DNA from 3 places in the Colwellia sp. MT41 genome. Region 1 is predicted to be linked to each of the others. Evidence: predicted binding sites of a transcription regulator. Region 1 holds the regulator's gene; each other region holds the start of a gene.
What was found. The regulator FliA, encoded in region 1, starts transcription of late flagellar genes. The targets are predictions, from matches to a motif close to CTAAAGNTNNNNNNNNNNNNGCCGATA.
Positions count from the first base shown of each region.

Region 2: a site for FliA is predicted at 1,719-1,745, ahead of CMT41_RS06890 (VC2046/SO_2500 family protein). Genes of this name have one in related genera too.
Region 3: a site for FliA is predicted at 1,690-1,716, ahead of pomA (flagellar motor protein PomA). Genes of this name have one in related genera too.

Region 1 is NZ_CP013145.1:1,367,469-1,370,752, reverse strand. Features, by position in the region: gene CMT41_RS05805 (chemotaxis protein CheA) at 1-98, opposite strand, end outside; gene CMT41_RS05800 (protein phosphatase CheZ) at 112-855, opposite strand; gene cheY (chemotaxis response regulator CheY) at 930-1,313, opposite strand; gene CMT41_RS05790 (RNA polymerase sigma factor FliA) at 1,418-2,137, opposite strand; gene CMT41_RS05785 (MinD/ParA family ATP-binding protein) at 2,181-3,023, opposite strand; gene flhF (flagellar biosynthesis protein FlhF) at 3,070-3,284, opposite strand, start outside.
Region 2 is NZ_CP013145.1:1,606,633-1,609,916, reverse strand. Features, by position in the region: gene CMT41_RS06900 (S9 family peptidase) at 1-268, opposite strand, end outside; gene CMT41_RS06895 (YchJ family protein) at 528-1,025, shown strand; gene CMT41_RS06890 (VC2046/SO_2500 family protein) at 1,032-1,682, opposite strand; gene CMT41_RS06885 (ATP-binding protein) at 1,872-3,161, opposite strand.
Region 3 is NZ_CP013145.1:995,041-998,324, forward strand. Features, by position in the region: gene dxs (1-deoxy-D-xylulose-5-phosphate synthase) at 1-370, opposite strand, end outside; gene CMT41_RS04225 (polyprenyl synthetase family protein) at 425-1,327, opposite strand; gene CMT41_RS04230 (exodeoxyribonuclease VII small subunit) at 1,327-1,575, opposite strand; gene pomA (flagellar motor protein PomA) at 1,850-2,614, shown strand; gene CMT41_RS04240 (flagellar motor protein MotB) at 2,674-3,284, shown strand, end outside.

The sequences.
Region 1 (3,284 bases):
TTTTCGAGCTCAACCAGCTCTTCTGAAAGTGACTCTAAGATTTCACCCGCTTCTACTAAAAAGTCCTGTAAAATTTCTTCATCTGCTTCAAAAGACATGCAGTAACTCCCATTAAAATCCTAAACTTGACAAAAGATCGTCGACATCATCTTGATCTGCTACTACATCATCTCTATTTTCTTTATTTATAATCGGCCCTTCAACAAGATTTTTACCTACTTTAGGCAGCACTTTCTCCTGCACTGGTTCAGCAGATATTCCAAAAGCCGTTAACATGGTTATTAAACTTTCTTCCACTTCTATTACTAGATCTATAACTTTACGAATGACTTGCCCCGTTAAATCTTGAAAATCTTGTGCCATTAACACGTCAGTCATTAAACTATGTATATGTTGGGTTTCTTTACCGGTATTTTTTAATAAGGTATCGATATCAAGGCACAATGATTTAAACTCGGTTAAGTCTAACTCATTGTTCATCAACTTAGTCCATGACGGATTTACGGCGGCTACTTGTTCAGCCATAGTATTGACAACAGGAAAAATAGCCTCAACTGCATCCATGGTTTTATTAGCGGCTTCTTCTGTTCTAGTAATAACAAAATTCAACCGTTCTTTGGCATCGGGGATATCTGAGGTAGCGAGATCAGACAACCTAGAGTCTAGTTGGAAATTTGTTAACGAATCATGAAGCTGGCGTGTTAATTTACCAATTTCAGCAAAAAGTTCTGAATTGATTGGGTTTTGAATCTCAGCAATAATAGCATTCGCTTCATCTTGCTGACCTAATTCTAAAAACTCAACCACAGATTTTGCTTGCTCTAATGAGATCCGCCCCGTCATAGCTATAGTCATGCAAAGTCCTTAATACAATATTTATCAAAACCTTACTTTAGCTAAGCACTAATGTGCTAACTAAAGTTCGCACATTAAGCTAAGCGCTCAAAAATCTTCTCTATCTTAGTTTTTAATGTTGCGGCGGTAAAAGGTTTAACAATATAGCCATTAACACCTGCTTGAGCTGCCATCACGATTTGTTCTTTTTTAGCTTCTGCGGTAATAAGTAATACTGGGATATGTGATAGGCTTGCATCAGCACGGATTGCTTTCAGCAAATCTATACCTTGCATGCCTGGCATGTTCCAGTCTGTTACCACAAAATCAAAATCACCACCTTGAAGCATAGGTAAAGCTGTACTGCCATCATCCGCCTCTTGAATGTTGGTAAACCCTAAATCTCGCAACAAATTTTTCACTATACGTCTCATGGTTGAAAAGTCATCAACAACAAGCACTTTCATATTTTTATCCAAGGCACCCTCCGGCAAAACATTCAAATTAATTTTTTTTTATATCTATTCTTTTTTTACCTAACAAGGTAGTTATTTTATAGCAAGCGCTCAGCTGACAAGTTTAGCTAACTTTGCCAAGAATGCATGCGTGCTTTTAGACGATGCATCGCTTGACTATGTATTTGGCTTACCCTAGATTCACTTACATCAAGAACTTGACCTATTTCTCGTAAGTTTAATTCTTCATCGTAATATAGAGACAGTACTAAAGCTTCTCTCTCTGGTAAAGAGCTAATGCATTGAGCTAGGCCTTTTTTAAAAGCACTGTGTTCAATACTATGATATGGATCATCACCACGGCAACTATCAGCTAATTTTATCGCATCTTCATTAACGCCTAAATCGTCAATGCCGAGTATTTTTCCTGTACTGACTTCACTTAATATATGATGGTAGTCATTTAGTGAAATATCAAGTTTTTCAGCCACTTCAATATCAGAAACATCTCGACCACGCTGCGCTTCGAGTTGTTTAATGGCTTCACTTATCATTCTGCTATTTTTGTGAACAGATCTTGGCGTCCAATCGCCTCGACGTATTTCATCAAGCATAGCGCCACGAATTCTAATGCCAGCAAATGTTTCAAAACTAGCACCTTTGCTATTATCAAAATTTTTGGCTGCTTCAAATAAACCAATCATACCCGATTGAATTAAGTCATCGACTAACACACTTGCTGGCAACCTTGCCAGTAAATGATAAGCAATGCGCTTGACCAAAACAGTATGTTGTTCAAGCAAAGCTGTTTTATCAATTAGACTATTGTAGCTATTTGCTTTTACCACGTATTATCGCTCTCATTGAAGACATACTTAATTACTCAGTTATTTAGTTCCCTAGTAACTGCTCAATAAAGAATTCTAGGTGCCCTGAAGCTTGTTTAGGAACTGGCCATTGGCTAACTTTAGTGGCTAAATCAATATAAGCTAACGCTGCTGGAGATTGAGGATAAGCTTCCACAATCAGTTGTTGCTTACGTACTGATCTGCGAACATTTTCATCGAAGGGTATTACCGCGACTAGCTCTATAGCCACATCGAGAAACCTATCGGTTACTTTTGTTAATTTTGCAAAAAGTTGTTGTCCTTCTCTAGGACTACGAACCATATTAGCAACAACTTTAAATTTAAAGACACCGTGATCACGGCTGAGTAATTTCATTAAGGCATAGCAATCAGTAATAGAGGTGGGTTCATCACAAACAACTAACATCACATCCTGTGCAGCTCTGGTAAAGCTTAACACCATATCGGAAATACCAGCCGCGGTATCAATTATCAACACATCGAACTGCGTTTTCATTTCACTAAAGGCTCTAATGAGACCGGCATGCTCTGATGGCGTTAAATCCACCATAGACTGTGAACCGGATGTTGCGGGAATAATCTTAATCCCTGCAGGACCTTCAATAATAATATCATCAAGCTCACATTCACCTGATAATACATGAGATAAGTTACGTTTTACTCTTAACCCTAACATCACATCTACATTAGCCAGGCCTAAATCGGCATCAAGCACTAAAACTCGTTTACCCTGTTGCCCTAGAGCAACGGCTGTATTAAGGGCGGTGTTCGTTTTACCAACGCCACCTTTTCCGCCTGAAACTGCCACTACTTTAACTTGCTGTAGATTTTGCATCTTTCTTAAGCCGCTCGCTTGATCTATCATTTAATTATTACTTCTAATCATATCTATTTAGCTACTAGCTAGAACCTTATACTATTGCGGCGGGAGCAACTGGCATTGGCCGCATTACACTTACATTGTTATTTACTGACTTACTTGCCATCTTATCTGCCAGATTAACGAGTTTCTCAGCATTTGCAACTTTAATATCTTCTGGAACTCTTTGCCCATCAGTAAGATACCCTATTGGTAAGCCATTTTGAATCGAAGTTGTAATTATTTCACCAATACTGATACTTTCAT
Region 2 (3,284 bases), 240 kb from region 1:
AATCACGTAAAGGGTTGCCTAATTGTTTTTGCTGATAATAGACAGTGTTACTATCATCGCCCCAATACCATGATTCTGGTGCACGACCAAACCAATCAGGGTCTGCCATCACTTGCTCTAAGGTAATAATAGTGCTTGCTTGTGCGTTAACTGCCACAATACTGGGCACTTTGTCTGGCGCAGAGGTATTAAGCTGTTCACTAAGCTGAGTATTACTACAAGCGGCTAATGAAAAGCTAAGCGCTACGGCAATGAGTTGTATTTTCATAAAATAAATTCTTTTGTTGAGTTTTTTTGTTAAAGAATAAATGCAGAGTGCCAAGTTAACGCACACACTGACTGCTCTGCTGTTATATTAAATTAGTGTAATTAAGTTAGCTTTACTCTGAGGCGTTATCCTAATCGAAAAGAAAATAAAATAAAATAAAATAAAGGGTAAGATAAAACGACCAATACCGTTTTATCTGCGTTAAAAAAACGCTAAAATAACAGGCTTTACTGATACTACCATCATTGGACACTTTGTTATGCTTTGCCCGTGCGGTTCAACCTTATTATTTAATGCTTGTTGCCAACTTTATATTACACAACAGCAGCAACCCAGCTCGGCTGAGCAATTGATGCGCTCACGCTTTAGTGCCTACGCAACAAAAAATGGTCAATATATTTTTGCTACCTATGGCGCTGCTCAGCAACTAAAGCAGTCGCTAGGAGAAATTCAAGCGTGGGCGGATGAATGTTTGTGGTTGGCGTTAAAAATACATGCCAGTAGTAAAAATACGGTAGAATTTTCAGCCTATTATGTCGTCGATAATACCTTATGGGAATTACGAGAAAAGTCTAATTTTACTGTTGAAGAAAACCAGTGGCGCTACCTTGATGGTGACATTACTGAGCATAACCAGATAAAGAAAATTAAACGCAATGAACTATGCCCATGTAACCAATATGCAACGGATTGGTCCGCTAAAAAAGGCAAAAAGTTTAAACAGTGCTGTGCTAAATCGCAGGTTCGATCATTCTAACTAGGCTTAGTTAAGTAGTGGTGCTTTAATGAGTGCTTGCTGAATGCCATCTAACCAGGCCTGAGCATTGAAGTTCAGTGGCTGACTAAGCGGTTTATCCGCCTCGTTACTCGATCCAGGCTTAACTGGTGTTGCCGCTGCGGTAATTTGCCTGTGCTTAAGCTGAGTAAATAAACTGGTATTTTGCAGCACTTGCGTGTCGATATGGCTTTTATCATCACGAAAAGCTAACGGTTTAGCTTTCATCGCGTTAGTTAAATGTATGTTAGCTAAATCGTTATCGACAATCGTTTGTACTTGGTTGAATTGCTTAACATCCTCTGGTGCAGACAGTGCTAAAGGTGCTGATGCAGCTAGGTTGAATTGTTTTCTCAAGGCAATATTACTTAAGTCTGCCGTTATAGGCTCGGCTGCTTGAGGTAATAAAAATTGGCTTTGTTCACGGACATCATCCGTTAACATTGCCAGCATCAAGGTAAAGTCTGCACGACGTGTTTGTCCAACACTTTCATTCAACTGCTCACCAAGTTGCAATTCATGTAGCAATACATTAGTGACTGAAAAATCAGTGACCAAATGCTCAGCACTGCTCTTACTCACTTCATTATCTGGAGCGAAATTATTGCTTGAAAACTGTGGTGATAGCTCTACGGCCACTGCGCTATGCTCTTATTTATGCCTTGATAAATAAGTTATCGGCTAAAAGTAAAAAACATTTAGCCGATAAGAGCATAAATTTACAATTAATTATTACACTGCTTTATTAAGCGATTTTATTGCCAATAATTATTGCCTTTGAGCACTACGTTTAAGTACTACTTTTACTTACCGCTGATAATAGTTAAGTTAAGTCACTTGCTTTATTGGCCACGTAAGTGTGAAGGACGCACCACCAAGCTCACTATCGCCGATAGCTGCATGCCCTTGATGCCACTCCATAATGCGAGCAACAATAGCTAAACCTAAACCAAAACCACCGGTTTCACGGTTTCTTGATTGATCGCCACGTGAAAACGCATCAAAAATAACTTGCTTAAATTCATCAGAAACACCATCCCCGTTATCTTCAACACAAATTTGGCATTGTTCATTTTCTAATGACAGAGTCACTCTCACTTGGCCATTACCATACTTAATGGCGTTGCTAATAAAGTTATTAACCGCCCTATCGATAAAGTGGTCATCACAGCAAACAAGGTTATTCGGCAGTTTATTAATAAACTCTATCGAGCTGACAAACTGATCATGACTGGCTATTTGTAAGCTCACTAACTCGTTCAAGTCAGTACGGCTAAAGTTCAGTTCAGGTTTGTCATTATCAAAAGCAGCATATATAAGCATTTCATTGATCAGCTCTTCTAATTCACGCACATCATTACTAATTTGTTGCTGGTACTTTTTTCTTTTTTCATCATCTTTAATTGTGTCAAGCATCTGTAAAGCAAATTTGGTTCGCGCTAAAGGCGTTCGTAACTCATGGGACACGGCATTGGTTAACTCTTTATGGGCTTCAATTAAACGTCGAATACGCGCTGCCATCATATTAAAGGAGGAAATCATCGGCGCTATCATGGTTGATTTTGCCGCAGGGGCCTTACTATCAAAATTTCCTTGACCAAACTCCTTGGTCGCTTTTTTTAATAATTCTAAATCCCGTGACATCGGCCATAACCAAATAAAAATGATAACGCCAAAACAGGCTAATATTAACACGCGGTAAATGGCCTTTAATCTGGGCCTAGTTGGCATTTTTACCGGACCTAAGGTAAGAACAGAGTCGGAGCCTTTAAGTAAATAATGCAGTACGACATTACCATCAAAATAATAAATATGGGTATTAGTATGTGTTAACGAATTATGTTCGGTGTGATCTATGGCATCAACTTCTGCTAAAGACATGAGTTTTAAAGGTAGTTCCCATTTTTCTCCGGCACCCGAAACTATATCCTGCCATTCGTTTTCTGGATGCTTTTGAACATAATCCCCTAAGGCCATCATCATGGTTTTATAACCGGTATAGGATTCAATATCTTGCTCTAGATAAGATGCCCACACTTCATCGAGTGCCCAAGAAAAAATGATAAAAGTGGATATGATAAAGAAATAGAGATTAAAAAACGAACGACCTAATTTCATTAATGTGCCTTAATTAACAGAATGGAGTAAAAGTAAGCTTAAGAAAAAGGCTTTGTCACTGGCAAGAAGTAAACAAAGCCTTGATATTTTAGTGGTTATATAGCAATTACCAGTAAAACCTGC
Region 3 (3,284 bases), 370 kb from region 1:
TAGAATGGCCAACACTTAAAACGTCATACTCACTTTCTTCACGCCACGGAAAAGGGTGCAAGCCATCTTTTTGTCTGATGGTATGTAATTGGTCACGTCGCCCGGTTAGAATCTTATGAGGATAAGCCTGATGGCCTACATCCCAAATTAAATGATCGAATGGCGTGTTATAAACATAATGTAAGGCAACAGTGAGCTCAATGGTGCCTAGGCCAGATGCAAAGTGGCCACTACTTTTACTCACTGAATTTAGTAAGAAACTGCGCAATTCATCACTGACACGTTTTAATTGCTGTTGCGGTAAATTGCGTAGCTCTTTTGGTGTATTAATTTGGGCAAGTAGTGGGTAGTCAGCAAGGTTTGTAGTCATAGTTTGTCTATTGGTAATAATACGTTATTTTAAAGAGTTGCGCGGCTTAGATACTTAATGGCTGCGCTGCACAATAAAGGTAGCAAAATCTGCTAAAGATTGGGTATTGTAAGGTAATCTAGCCAAAGCTTGAAGCGCTTGTTGTAATAAGTTTTCAGCTTTGTCTTGTGCACCTTGTAAACCAAGCAGTGCTGGGTAGGTACTTTTGTTGGCAGCAAGATCCGAACCTACTGGTTTGCCAAGCTGCTCTTCTGTCGAGGTTAAGTCGATAATATCGTCTTGGACTTGGTAAGCCAAGCCAATAAGCTGGGCGTATTCACTTAATATTTTTTTGTGTTCACTGGTCACTTGCTCACTGCACTCGGCTGGCATCAATACGGCAGCTTGCAATAATGCCCCCGTTTTTAAGGAATGCAAGGTTTCTAATTCACTTAGTGGAATAGCTTTATCTGTTGCGGCTAGATCAAGCGCTTGTCCGCCACACATGCCTTGGTAACCTGAAGCGCGAACTAATTGCTGTATAAGTTTTACTTGCAGCGGAAATTTTGATGGACTGTTATTTGTTGAAAAACTGTGATTTGCCAAAATATCAAAAGCTAAGGTTTGTAAGGCGTCACCGGCTAAAATTGCGCTGGCCTCATCAAAGGCTTTATGACAGGTTGGTTTACCGCGCCTTAAATCATCATCGTCCATTGCCGGTAAATCATCATGTAAAAGTGAATAAGCATGAATACATTCTAAGGCACCCGATATGGCATCAATGTCATGCAGATTGGCATGTAACGCCTCGCCGGTGATATAGGCTAAGTATGGCCGCATACGTTTCCCGCCACTGAGCAAGCCATAACGCATGGCTGCAAGTAACTTTGGATCATTGATGGTTAGGCTATCAAGCTTGGCGGCTAGATAATCATTGATACGTTGTTGGAAATGCTTATATGAAGTCAGTGTGGTCATTAACTTTCGCTCACACTACTATCAAAATCCGTTAATTGTGCCGTGCCGTTTTTTTCGAGCAAAATTTGTACTTTTTGCTCGGCAGCTTGTAATTTCACCTGACTTAATTGGCTAAGATTTAAGCCACGCTCAAAAAGTGCCATTGATTCTTCTAAGCCCAAGTCACCTTGCTCTAAATTCTGTACTATGGTGTCAAGTTCATTTAATGATTCTTCAAAAGAGAGATTTTCTAGTTTCTTTTTAGCCATGATTATTGCTCTAAGCTGCTAGCTGTGAATTAATTGCGGCAAACTTACCTTAGCTTGCTACTCGGGTCAATTGACCCACTGCAATTATTATTGATAAAATATTTTATCATTAGTGTTAAGTTATTGACACTGCGGGCGATAATAGCCTTAAATATGTTTTTTATTATTAGTGATTTATTCGCTAAGACCATTAGCCAATAGTTTTTACATAATGTACTATTCTTTTATTGAAATCTGGTTTTGGCATAAAGTGTTGGTTGTTTAGGGGAACTCTGTGGATTTAGCTACGTTAATTGGTATTTTAGGCGCTGTCGGTTTATTGGTCATGGCTATGGTGTTAGCGGGTGACATCATGATGTTTCTTGATACCCAGTCAGTGATCATTGTTTTTGGTGGTTCACTTTTTGTGGTGATGTCTAATTATAATATGGGACAGTTTTTCGGTATCGGTAAAATCATACTTAAAGCTTTTATTTTTAAAATAGAAAAACCGGAAGAGTTGATTGAAAAAGCGGTTGATATGGCCGATGCTGCACGTAAAGGCGGATTTTTAGCTTTAGAAGAAGCGGAAATTAGCAATGCTTTTATGCAAAAAGGTGTCGATATGTTGGTCGATGGTCACGATGCCGATGTAGTACGAGCTACTTTACAAAAAGATATTGATTTAACTACCGAACGTCATGAAACTGGCGGCAATATGATGATGGCGCTCGCCGATGTTGCTCCTGCGATGGGCATGATAGGCACCTTAATTGGTTTGGTCGCTATGTTATCAAATATGGATGACCCTAAATCTATCGGTCCTGCGATGGCGGTGGCTTTATTAACAACCCTCTATGGTGCCTTTCTCGCCAATGTTATTGCCATACCTATTGCCTCTAAATTAAAGCTACGCATGGCCGAAGAAAAAATGAATCAAGAGCTAATACTTGATGCTGTTTTAGGTATTCAAGATGGGCAAAACCCCCGCGTTATCGAAGGCTTATTGAAAAATTATTTAGCTGAAGGTAAACGAAAAGTCGATACTACAGAAGAATAGCGGGAGTAGTCTTATGTTAGGAATGCTTATGTTAAGAGGGATTATGTTAGGAGGTATATATGGCTAAGCAAAAATGTAAGTGCCCACCTCCTGGATTACCCGCATGGATGGGCACCTTTGCCGACCTTATGTCACTGTTAATGTGTTTTTTTATTTTGTTATTATCTTTCTCTGAGATGGATGTGCTGAAATTTAAGCAAATTGCTGGCTCGATGAAATTTGCCTTTGGTGTGCAAAATAAAATTGAAGTAAAAGACATTCCTAAAGGTACCAGTATTATTGCGCAAGAGTTTCGCCCAGGAAAACCTGATCCAACGCCTATTGAAGTTATTCAGCAACAAACCATGGAAATGACCCAGCAAATGCTTGAGTTTCAAGCCGGAGATGAAACCTCTGCTGGTGGACGACAAGAGCAACGAGGCACTGAACGTGGTGGTCAAGCACAAAATACCGAAGATGCTATGTCTGCGCAAGCCATACTACAAGCACAAGAAGAAATAGCGCGTGCGGCACAAGAGCAAGTGAATGACTTAGTGAAGAAGATAGCTGAGCAACTTGAGCAACAAATTCAAGATGGTGCCATCGAATTAGAGTCACTAGGTCAGCAGGTGATTATTCGTATTCGTGAAAATGGCTCTTTCCCTTCTGGTTCTGCTTTTTTACAACCTAA